One region of the Streptomyces sp. NPDC059832 genome, then DNA from elsewhere that is predicted to be linked to it. Evidence: riboswitches for the same ligand, from Rfam matches in the RefSeq annotation. Region 1 holds a riboswitch; each other region holds the start of a gene.
What was found. Region 1 has a riboswitch for cobalamin ahead of metE (5-methyltetrahydropteroyltriglutamate--homocysteine S-methyltransferase). Riboswitches for the same ligand answer to the same signal wherever they lie in the genome.
Positions count from the first base shown of each region.

Region 1 (3,233 bases):
ACGGTGCTGCGCGACAAACAGATGCTGCTGGCCATCTTCGCCAACTGGACCCACCAGGTCGCCCTGTACTCCGTCGTCTACTTCCTGCCCGGCATCATCGGCGGCTGGGGCGATCTCTCGCCGTTCACCATCGGCCTGCTGACCGGACTGCCCTGGCTCACCGCGGCCGTCGGTGCCGTACTGGTGCCGCCGCGCGCGACGACACCCCGGCGCTCCCGCAACTTCGTGGTGGTCGGACTGCTGATGATGTTCACCGGCCTCATCGTCGCCGCCGTCGCCGGTCCCGTGATCGCCCTGCTCGGCTTCTGCTTCACCGGCCTGGCGTTCTTCGTCGTCCAGCCCCTGCTGTTCAACTTCCCCGCCACCCGGCTCTCGGGCAAGACCCTCGCCGGCGGCCTGGCCCTGCTCAACACCATCGGCATCACCGGCGGCTTCGTCGGCCCGTACATCATGGGCTACGCCGAGGACGCCACCGGCAACCATCTGTCCGGCCTGTGGGTGTCCATCGTCCTGCTGGCCCTCGGCGCAGTGGCGGCCACGCGGCTGCGCTTCTCCCCCAAGTCCTGAAGCGCGCTCCGGGGCGCGGGCCGGCCCGGGACCTCCCCATCGGCCGGGGCGGTCCCGCGGGCGCCCGCGCCCCGGAGCAGGTCCGGTTCCAACCTGACCACCTTGCCCCCGGAGACATCGGCCGCGCCCCACGGCCCGAGCCGGACGGACCGGGACCTGCCACGGCGACTCCCGGACGACGCGCGCCCTGGACCGACATCGTTGCCGATGTACGTGTGCTCGGCGCCGGTCCCGCATCCCGCGCCGTTCACGCTGTCTGCGATCCCTCTCGGGCGCACGTGCGCCCGTCAGTTGAAAGTCGTGTCGGAGAAATTCTGCTGCTGCCCCTGGATGACCGGGCCGGTCCGGGCGCCCTCGCTGACGCTGTTGTGAACTGTCACGGTCGGCACACCCGCCGCTGCGGGGGCGAGTTCATCCAGCAGGAGTCGCAGTTCCTGTGCTGCCGCCGGGTCCGCCCGCAGCGCTCGACGCAGTCTGAGCCGCCACTCGTCCTCGATGTCCTCCGCGACATCCGGCGCCTCACCGTCACGGGCCGAGATGAGTTCCGCCCGGGACGCTTCGAGTTCTTCGTCCACACCACCGGTTTCCTCGCCCCGAGCGAGGAAACGTGCCACTCGCGCCCGCGTCTGTGTCCAGGCGTCCGAGACCATGAGCCCCATCAAGGTCGTCGCCCCCGTCTCCGCCAGCGCCGCCAACTCCGCTTCCACGATGCCCCCGTTGTGTCGCCGTCGCGCTGCGCGCGTGTGAAGTTGCTCCTCCCACGGTAGAGAGCGGACGAGCGCTTCGGAAGCACGCCCAGGGGCGCGGCGCGGCCGAGAACCAGCCATCGGGTCGAGGATCACCGAGGCGGCGGTGTCACGCCGCTCGGGGAAGGTGCGACGCCGGAGGGTCGTGTGGCGGCCGGTGGTCCGTCGCGCGCCCCTTCAGCCTGCCCGGCCGGACCGATCCCGTGGCTCATGTCACGTTCCGGAATGTGAACTGCGGTGCCCCGGGAGCGATCCGCCCTCTAGTCTGGCCGGTGCAGCTGGTTCGCCCTGCCCGCCAGGCAGGCGCGTCGTAAGAGGGAACCCGGTGGGAATCCGGGACTGCCCCGCAGCGGTGAGCGGGAACGACCGCCGTCATACGCACTGGATCCGGACGGATCCGGGAAGCGACGGCCAGTAGGTGTCTGCCCTCGGCAGATGTGCCCGCGAGTCCGAAGACCTGCCCGTTGCCCGCACGCGACCCCTCGTGTGCGGATATCCCGGTGACCTCGTGGGCGGGTCGGCGTACATACCGGACGGAAGACCGCACCCATGGCGTGCGCATCCGTCCGGTTCGTCATCCCTTCGCGTCCGTGTCCCGTCCCGGGATCTCAAGGAGTCATCTCGCGAAGGAGATTTCCGTGACAGCACAGCCCGCAGCCGCGGCAGCACACGCCACCGTGTACGGCTACCCCCGCCAGGGTCCGGACCGGGAACTGAAGAAGGCCATCGAGGGTTACTGGAAGGGCCGGGTCACCGCCGACGCCCTCCGGGAAACGGCGGCCGGCCTGCGCCGGTCCAACTGGCGGCAACTGGCGGACGCCGGTGTCCACGAGGTGCCCACCGGCGACTTCTCCTACTACGACCACGTCCTGGACACCAGCGTCATGATCGGCGCAGTCCCCCGCCGGCACCGTGAGGCCGTCGAATCCGACGCGCTCGACGGCTACTTCGCGATGGCCCGCGGCACCCAGGACGTGGCGCCGCTGGAGATGACCAAGTGGTTCGACACCAACTACCACTACCTCGTCCCCGAACTCGGCCCGGACACCGTCTTCACCACCGACTCCACCAAGCAGGTCGCCGAGCTGAAGGAAGCCCTCGCGCTCGGACACACCGCCCGGCCGGTGCTCGTCGGCCCCGTCACGTACCTGCTGCTCGCCAAGCCCGCCCCCGGGGTGGCGGCCGACTTCGAACCGCTCACCCTGCTGGACCGTCTGCTGCCGGTCTACGCGGAGGTACTCGGCGATCTGCGCGCCACCGGCGCGGAGTGGGTCCAGCTCGACGAGCCCGCACTGGTCCAGGACCGGACGCCGGCCGAGTTGAACGCCGCTGCCCGCACGTACCGTGAACTCGGCGGCCTGACCGACCGGCCCAAGCTGCTCGTGGCCTCGTACTTCGGCCGGCTCGGCGAGGCGCTCCCCGTACTGGCGAAGGCCCCGGTGGACGGACTGGCACTGGACTTCACCGACGCCGCCGCCGCCAACCTCGCGGACCTCGCCACCGCCGGCGGGCTGCCCGGCAAACGGCTCGTCGCGGGCGTGGTCGACGGCCGCAACATCTGGATCAACGACTACGAGAAGTCGCTGGCCACCCTCGCCACACTTCTCGGCCTCGCCGACCGGGTCGACGTGGCCGCCTCCTGCTCCCTGCTGCACGTCCCCCTCGACACAGCACCCGAACGGGACATCGACCCCCAGGTCCTTCGCTGGCTCGCCTTCGCCCGGCAGAAGACCACCGAGATCGTCACTCTGGCCAAGGGGCTGGCCAGGGGCACCGGCGCCATCGCCACGGAGATCGCCGCCAACCGGGCCGACCTCGCCTCACGCGCGCACTCCCCCCTCACCCGCGACCCCGCCGTACGCGCCAGGACCGCGGCCGTCACCGACCTCGACGGCCGTCGCTCCCAGCCGTACACCGAGC
Region 1 is NZ_JBHWIY010000022.1:983-4,215, forward strand. Features, by position in the region: gene ACFV8T_RS30425 (MFS transporter) at 1-567, shown strand, start outside; gene ACFV8T_RS30430 (hypothetical protein) at 855-1,274, opposite strand; cobalamin riboswitch at 1,576-1,793, shown strand; gene metE (5-methyltetrahydropteroyltriglutamate--homocysteine S-methyltransferase) at 1,952-3,233, shown strand, end outside.

Region 2 (3,233 bases), on a different contig from region 1:
ATGGCCGACATCCACGGGGTGGTCATCACCCACCACCATCCCGACCACCACGGGCTCTCCGGGCAGGTGCGCGAGGCCTCCGGGGCCTGGATCGCCATGCATGCGGCGGACACCGCGATCGTGCGCCGTACCCGGGAGTCCGAACCCGGCAGGTGGCTGACGTATCTCACGGCCAAGCTCACCACGGTCGGTGCGCCCGAGGAGCATCTCGCGCCGTTGCGGGCCGCCGCGGCCGGCGGGGGGCGGACGCGTACATTGCCGGGGTCGCGGGCCGCGCTGCCGGACCGGGAGATCGTGCCCGGTGAGCTGCTCGATCTGGCGGGGCGCAGGCTGCGGGCGATCTGGACGCCGGGGCACACGCCGGGGCATGTGTGCCTGCACCTGGAGGAGGAGCATCCGGGGAATCTGCCGGGCCGGGGACGGCTCTTCTCGGGGGACCACCTGCTGCCGGGGATCAGTCCGCACATCGGGCTGTACGAGGACCCGGACGACGCGACGGTCACCGACCCCCTCGGCGACTACCTCGACTCGCTGGAGCGCATCGGCCGGCTCGGGGCCGCCGAGGTGCTGCCCGCGCATCAGTACGCCTTCACCGACGCGGCGGGACGCGTACGGGAGCTCCTCGGCCACCACGAGGAGCGGCTGACCGGGCTGCTGGGACTGCTGGCGGAGCCGCTGACGCCGTGGGAGCTGGCCGAGCGGATGGAGTGGAACCGGCCCTGGGCGCAGATCCCGCACGGCTCCCGGAACATCGCCGTCTCGGAGGCGGAGGCGCATCTGCGGCGGCTGGTGAAGCTCGGGCGCGCGGAGGCGGTGCCGGGGAGCGAGCCGGTGACGTACATCGCAGTGTGAGGCGGGGCGGGCGGGCCGCCCCGCACGGTTCAGCTCACCGGCCGGAGCTCACTGGCCCACCCGTCCGTCGATGCACTCGCGCAACAGGTCGGCCTGCCCGCAGTGCCGGGCGTACTCCTCGATCCTGTGCACCAGCAGCTCCCGGACGGAGATCTTGTCCTTGCCCAGCCGCTCACCCAGGTCCGGGTGCCCGGCCAGCGCGGCGTCGGTCGCGGCCTGCTCGCGCCCCAGATCGGCGTAGGCGGCGTCGACCACGGCCTGATCGGCGACGGCTCCGTCGAAGTCCGCGTCACGCTTGCCGTACAGCTTGGGCAGCGGTTCGCCGTCGGTGATCCAGTTGCGCCAGTCCCGTTCCACCTCGGCGAGGTGGCGCAGGAGGCCGAGCAGCGACAGCGTCGACGGCGGGACCGACCGGCGGGCCAGCTGCTCCGCGTCCAGGCCGTCGCACTTCATCCGCAGGGTCAGCCGGTAGTCGGTCAGATACTCGGCGAGCGTCGCGAGCTCGCCCTCCGGGCTCGTGCCCTCCTTGCTGCGGGGGTCGTCGTCCGGGTCCGCCCACATGTCGGGGTAGACGGTCGCCTGGGTCCAGCGTGCGGGTTGATCGCTCATGCGGGACATGGTCGTCCGTTCGGGGCCGAACTCGCCAGTGAGTTTCCCCCGTTGCCCGCCAGTGGGTTCTCCGCGTCGCCGGCGGGCCGAAGCCGCCCCGGGCCCGGCCGGGGCCGCCCGGTAGAGTGTGCGGGTCGTCATCATGCCCGTTCAGGGGGAAGCCGGTGCGAATCCGGCACTGACCACGCAGCCGTGAGCCGTCGTCGCAGACGGTGAGTCGGAATGCCCTGTCCGCGGTCGTGACCGGCTCGGACCACCGGACCCACCGGTGGTCGGCACCGTCGAGGTATACGGAGCCGGAGCCTGGTGCCTGAGCGTGCCTGTGCCCGGTTCACCCCGCAGGAGAGGCCCCGCCCGCCATGACCGTACGCCGCAGCGCAGCAACGCTCGCCGCCACCGCCGCCGTGCTCTGCGCGGCCGCAGCGCCGGTCGCGGTCGCAGCGCCGTCCCCCTCGCCCTCGCCGTCCGCCGCGTTGCCCGCCGGGCTGTACGGCACGAAGGACCCCACCTACGACGGGGTGTGGCGGCAGTCGCTGGCCTTCCTCGCCCAGCGGCTCGAAGGCGTCACACCGGCCGCGAAGTCGGTGGACTGGCTGATCTCCCAGCAGTGCGCCGACGGCTCCTACGCCGCGTTCCGGCCCGATGTCTCCAAGCCGTGCGACGCGAAGACGGTGCGGGACACCAATGCCACCGCGGCCGCCACCCAGGCGCTGGTCGAGGTCGGCGGGCACCGGGAGACCGTCAACAACTCGGTGCGCTGGCTGAAGTCCGTGCAGAACGAGGACGGCGGCTGGGGCTACACCGCGGGCGCGCCCAGCGATGCCAACTCCACCTCCCTGGTGATCGGCGCCCTCGCCCGGCAGGGACAGCGGCTCGCGGACATCACGACCCCCGGCGGCAAGACCCCGTACGACCCGCTGCTCGCGCTCGCGATCCCGTGCGGCGGCAAGGACGGCGGCGCCTTCGCCTACCAGCCCGACAAGAAGGGGAAGCTCGTCGCGAACGCGGACGCCACCGCGGCCGCCGTGCTCGGCACGATGGGCAAGGCGATGGCCGTCGGGAACAACGCCGCGGGCAAGGCGCCCGGCTGCCACCCCGGTTCCGGCCTCACGCCCGAGCAGGCCGCCCAGAACGGCGCCCACTACCTCACCGGCGCCCTCGCCGGGAACGGCCACCTGAACCAGGCGCCGATGCCGGGTGCCACCGACTCCACCCCGCAGCCCGACTTCGGCAACACCGCGGACGCGGTCGTCGCGCTGTCCGCGGCCGGGCACCAGGACAAGGCGGCCGGGGCGATCGGCTGGCTGAAGAAGAACTCCGCGGACTGGGCCGCCCAGAACGGCCCCGCCGCCTACGCCCAGCTCATCCTGGCCGCCCACTCGACCGGCGACAACGCCCGGGACTTCGGCGGCGTCGACCTGGTCGCCCGGCTGAACGCGGCCGGCCCCGCGCCCGCCGCCGTCGTGACGCCCGACCCGTCCGCCGACACCGGCTACGAGGCCACCGAGAAGGACCAGGTCCACAGCGGCGACGACGTGATCGGGGGCGTGTGGTGGTACATCGGCATCGCCCTCGTCCTCGCCGCAATCGCGTTCTTCCTGATCAGCGGTCGCCGGAAGAACCGGCAGCTGTGAGGCGCACGGGAAGGGCCACCGCGCTGCTGGTGGTCCTGGGCGCCGTCCTGGCCGTGCTCGGCGCGGGACCGGCCCAGGCGGCCGGCTACCGGTACTGGTCGTTCTGGGAGGGCTCCGGCTCCGGCTGGACGTACGCCG
Region 2 is NZ_JBHWIY010000024.1:47,267-50,499, forward strand. Features, by position in the region: gene ACFV8T_RS31980 (MBL fold metallo-hydrolase) at 1-852, shown strand, start outside; gene ACFV8T_RS31985 (DinB family protein) at 901-1,470, opposite strand; cobalamin riboswitch at 1,576-1,711, shown strand; gene ACFV8T_RS31990 (prenyltransferase/squalene oxidase repeat-containing protein) at 1,821-3,095, shown strand; gene ACFV8T_RS31995 (SCO2322 family protein) at 3,092-3,233, shown strand, end outside.
Region 2: it holds a riboswitch for cobalamin, as region 1 does, so the genes downstream of both, ACFV8T_RS31990 (prenyltransferase/squalene oxidase repeat-containing protein) here and metE (5-methyltetrahydropteroyltriglutamate--homocysteine S-methyltransferase) in region 1, are expected to answer to the same signal.

Region 3 (3,233 bases), on a different contig from region 1:
CGGACGGTCGTTCGGCACCTGGGTCACCTGGTTCCTGCTCGGCGGCGACCTGTACACCGCGTACACCTTCGTCGCCGTTCCGGCGGCGATCTACGCGGCGGGCGCGGCGGGCTTCTTCGCCGTGCCCTACACGATCCTCGTGTACCCGCTGATCTTCACCTTCCTGCCGCGGCTCTGGTCGGTCTCGCACAAGCACGGGTACGTCACCACCTCGGACTTCGTCCGTGGGCGCTTCGGCTCTAAGAGCCTCTCGCTGGCGGTCGCCATCACGGGCATCCTCGCCACGATGCCGTACATCGCGCTCCAACTCGTCGGCATCCAGGCGGTGCTGGACGTGATGGGCGTCGGCGGCGGCGAGAACACCCACTGGTTCATCAAGGACCTGCCGCTGCTGATCGCGTTCGCGGTGCTCGCCGCGTACACCTACTCGTCCGGCCTGCGGGCGCCCGCGCTGATCGCGTTCGTCAAGGACGGACTGATCTACCTGGTCATCGCGGTGGCGATCATCTACATCCCGATCAAGCTGGGCGGCTTCGACGACATCTTCGCCAAGGCGGGCGAGGCGTTCTCCCGGACCAACCCGGCCACCGGCAAGCCGCGCGGCGCGCTCGCACCGGGCGAGGCCGGCCAATGGGGTTACGCCACCCTGGCGTTGGGCTCGGCGCTGGCGCTGTTCATGTATCCGCACTCGATCACGGCGACGCTCTCCAGTCGCAGCCGCAACGTGATCCGGCGCAACACCACGATCCTGCCGCTGTACTCGCTGATGCTGGGCCTGCTGGCGCTGCTCGGCTTCATGGCCATCGCCGCCGGGATCAAGGTGGACAACGGGCAGCTGGCCATCCCCCAGCTGTTCGAGACCATGTTCCCGGACTGGTTCGCGGGCGTCGCGTTCGCCGCCATCGGCATCGGCGCGCTGGTGCCCGCCGCGATCATGTCGATCGCCGCGGCGAACCTCTTCACCCGCAACATCTACAAGGACTTCCTGAAGCCGGACGCGACCCCGGAGCAGGAGACCAAGGTCTCCAAGCTGGTGTCGCTGCTGGTCAAGGTCGGCGCGCTCGCCTTCGTCCTCACCATGGACAAGACGGTCGCGATCAACTTCCAGCTGCTCGGCGGCATCTGGATCCTCCAGACGATGCCGGCCCTGGTCGGCGGCCTGTTCACCCGCTGGTTCCACCGCTGGGCGCTGCTCGCGGGCTGGGCGGTCGGCATGGTGTACGGGACGGTGGCCGCGTACGGGGTCGCCAGCCCGACCCAGGCGCACTTCGGCGGGTCCTCCAAGGAGATCCCCGGCATCGGCGAGATCGGCTACATCGGCCTCACCGCGTTCGTGCTGAACGTGGTGGTGACGGTGGTGCTCACCTTCGTCCTGAACGCCGTGAAGGCGCCCGCCGGGATCGACGAGACCTCCCCGTCCGACTACACGGCCGACGCGGGCGACCCGGGCGTCAGCACGGAGCTCCCGCCGGCCACGGCGGGGGCGCCGGGCGGTCACTGAGACTCGCGCCAACGGCCCGTCGACGGCCCGTCGAGCCCCCTCCAGCGGGGCACGGCGGGCCGTCGGTTCGATCCGGCCGGGCGGCCCGGGAAAGGGCCGTACGGCTCGTTCTGTGGGCCCGCCCCGACCGGCGCGACACAACATGTGGGGGCTGCCTCATCGGGCAGCCCCCACATGTATGCTCGTCCTCGCTGTCGCCGCAGGGGAATCCGGTGCGAATCCGGAACTGTCCCGCAACGGTGTATTCAGTGCGCTTTTGTGCACCCCCGAGTCAGTCCGATGACCTGCCGGCAGCGCATCCGGCTCGACCGAACCGGATGCCCAGACGTCCGGGCCTCGCGGTTGGGCCGGTGGACGCCGTGCGGAGTGCTGCCCTGCCCCGGGTACGCGCCCGTAGGGCTGCCCCGTTCCCCGCCGGCCCCGAGCCGAGCGAGGGAGAGCACCACGTGACCATCGCGCCAGCCGATCCGGCTTCAGTCGCCGTGTCCGCAGCAGCCGAGTCCGAGGCAGTCGCACAGGACGGACCGGGAACCGCACTGCTGCGGACCCTGACCGACCTCACCGCCGATCTGCCCGACACCGACCCCGGCCGCGTCGCCGCTGCCGCGCTGCGCGGTCGCAGCGCCCGAGCGGACGAGGCCGAGCTGCGCTCGCTGGCCACCGAGGCCGCCGCGGGCCTGATCTCCGAGGACCCCGCCTACTCCCGGCTCGCCGCCCGGCTCCTGACCCTCACCATCGCGGACGAGGCGGCCGGCCAGGGCGCGGTCTCCTTCTCCGCCTCGGTCGCCGTCGGGCACCGCGAGGGCCTGATCGCGGACCGTACCGCCGAGTTCGTCGCCCGCCACGCGGCCGCGCTGGACGCGCTGGTGGCGCGTTCGCTCGCCGACGGCGCGGACGACCGCTTCGGCTACTTCGGTCTGCGGACCCTGCACAGCCGCTATCTGCTGCGCCACCCGCACACCCGCCAGGTCATCGAGACGCCCCAGCACTTCATGCTGCGGGTCGCGTCCGGGCTCGCCGAGGACGACTCGCAGCGCGCGGTGGACGAAGTGGCGGCGCTGTACGGGCTGATGAGCCGGCTCGACTACCTTCCCTCCTCCCCCACGCTCTTCAACTCCGGCACCCGGCACCCGCAGATGTCCTCCTGCTACCTGCTGGACTCCCCGCTGGACGAGCTCGACTCGATCTACGACCGCTACCACCAGGTGGCCCGGCTCTCGAAGCACGCGGGCGGCATCGGTCTGTCGTACTCCCGCATCCGCTCCCGCGGTTCGCTGATCCGTGGCACCAACGGGCACTCCAACGGCATCGTGCCGTTCCTGAAGACGCTCGACGCCTCCGTCGCCGCGGTCAACCAGGGGGGCCGCCGCAAGGGCGCCGCCGCCGTGTACCTGGAGACCTGGCACGCGGACATCGAGGAGTTCCTGGAGCTGCGCGACAACACGGGTGAGGACCAGCGGCGTACGCACAACCTCAACCTGGCGCACTGGATCCCGGACGAGTTCATGCGCCGGGTCGACGCGGACGGCGACTGGTCGCTGTTCTCGCCCGCCGACGTACCCGGTCTCGTCGACCTGTGGGGCGACGAGTTCGACGCCGCGTACCGGGCCGCCGAGGCGAAGGGGCTGGCCCGCAAGTCGATCCCGGCCCGCGAGCTGTACGGCCGGATGATGCGCACCCTCGCGCAGACCGGCCAGGGCTGGATGACGTTCAAGGACGCCTCCAACCGGAC
Region 3 is NZ_JBHWIY010000011.1:22,038-25,270, reverse strand. Features, by position in the region: gene mctP (monocarboxylate uptake permease MctP) at 1-1,501, shown strand, start outside; cobalamin riboswitch at 1,667-1,808, shown strand; gene ACFV8T_RS20710 (ribonucleoside-diphosphate reductase subunit alpha) at 1,948-3,233, shown strand, end outside.
Region 3: it holds a riboswitch for cobalamin, as region 1 does, so the genes downstream of both, ACFV8T_RS20710 (ribonucleoside-diphosphate reductase subunit alpha) here and metE (5-methyltetrahydropteroyltriglutamate--homocysteine S-methyltransferase) in region 1, are expected to answer to the same signal.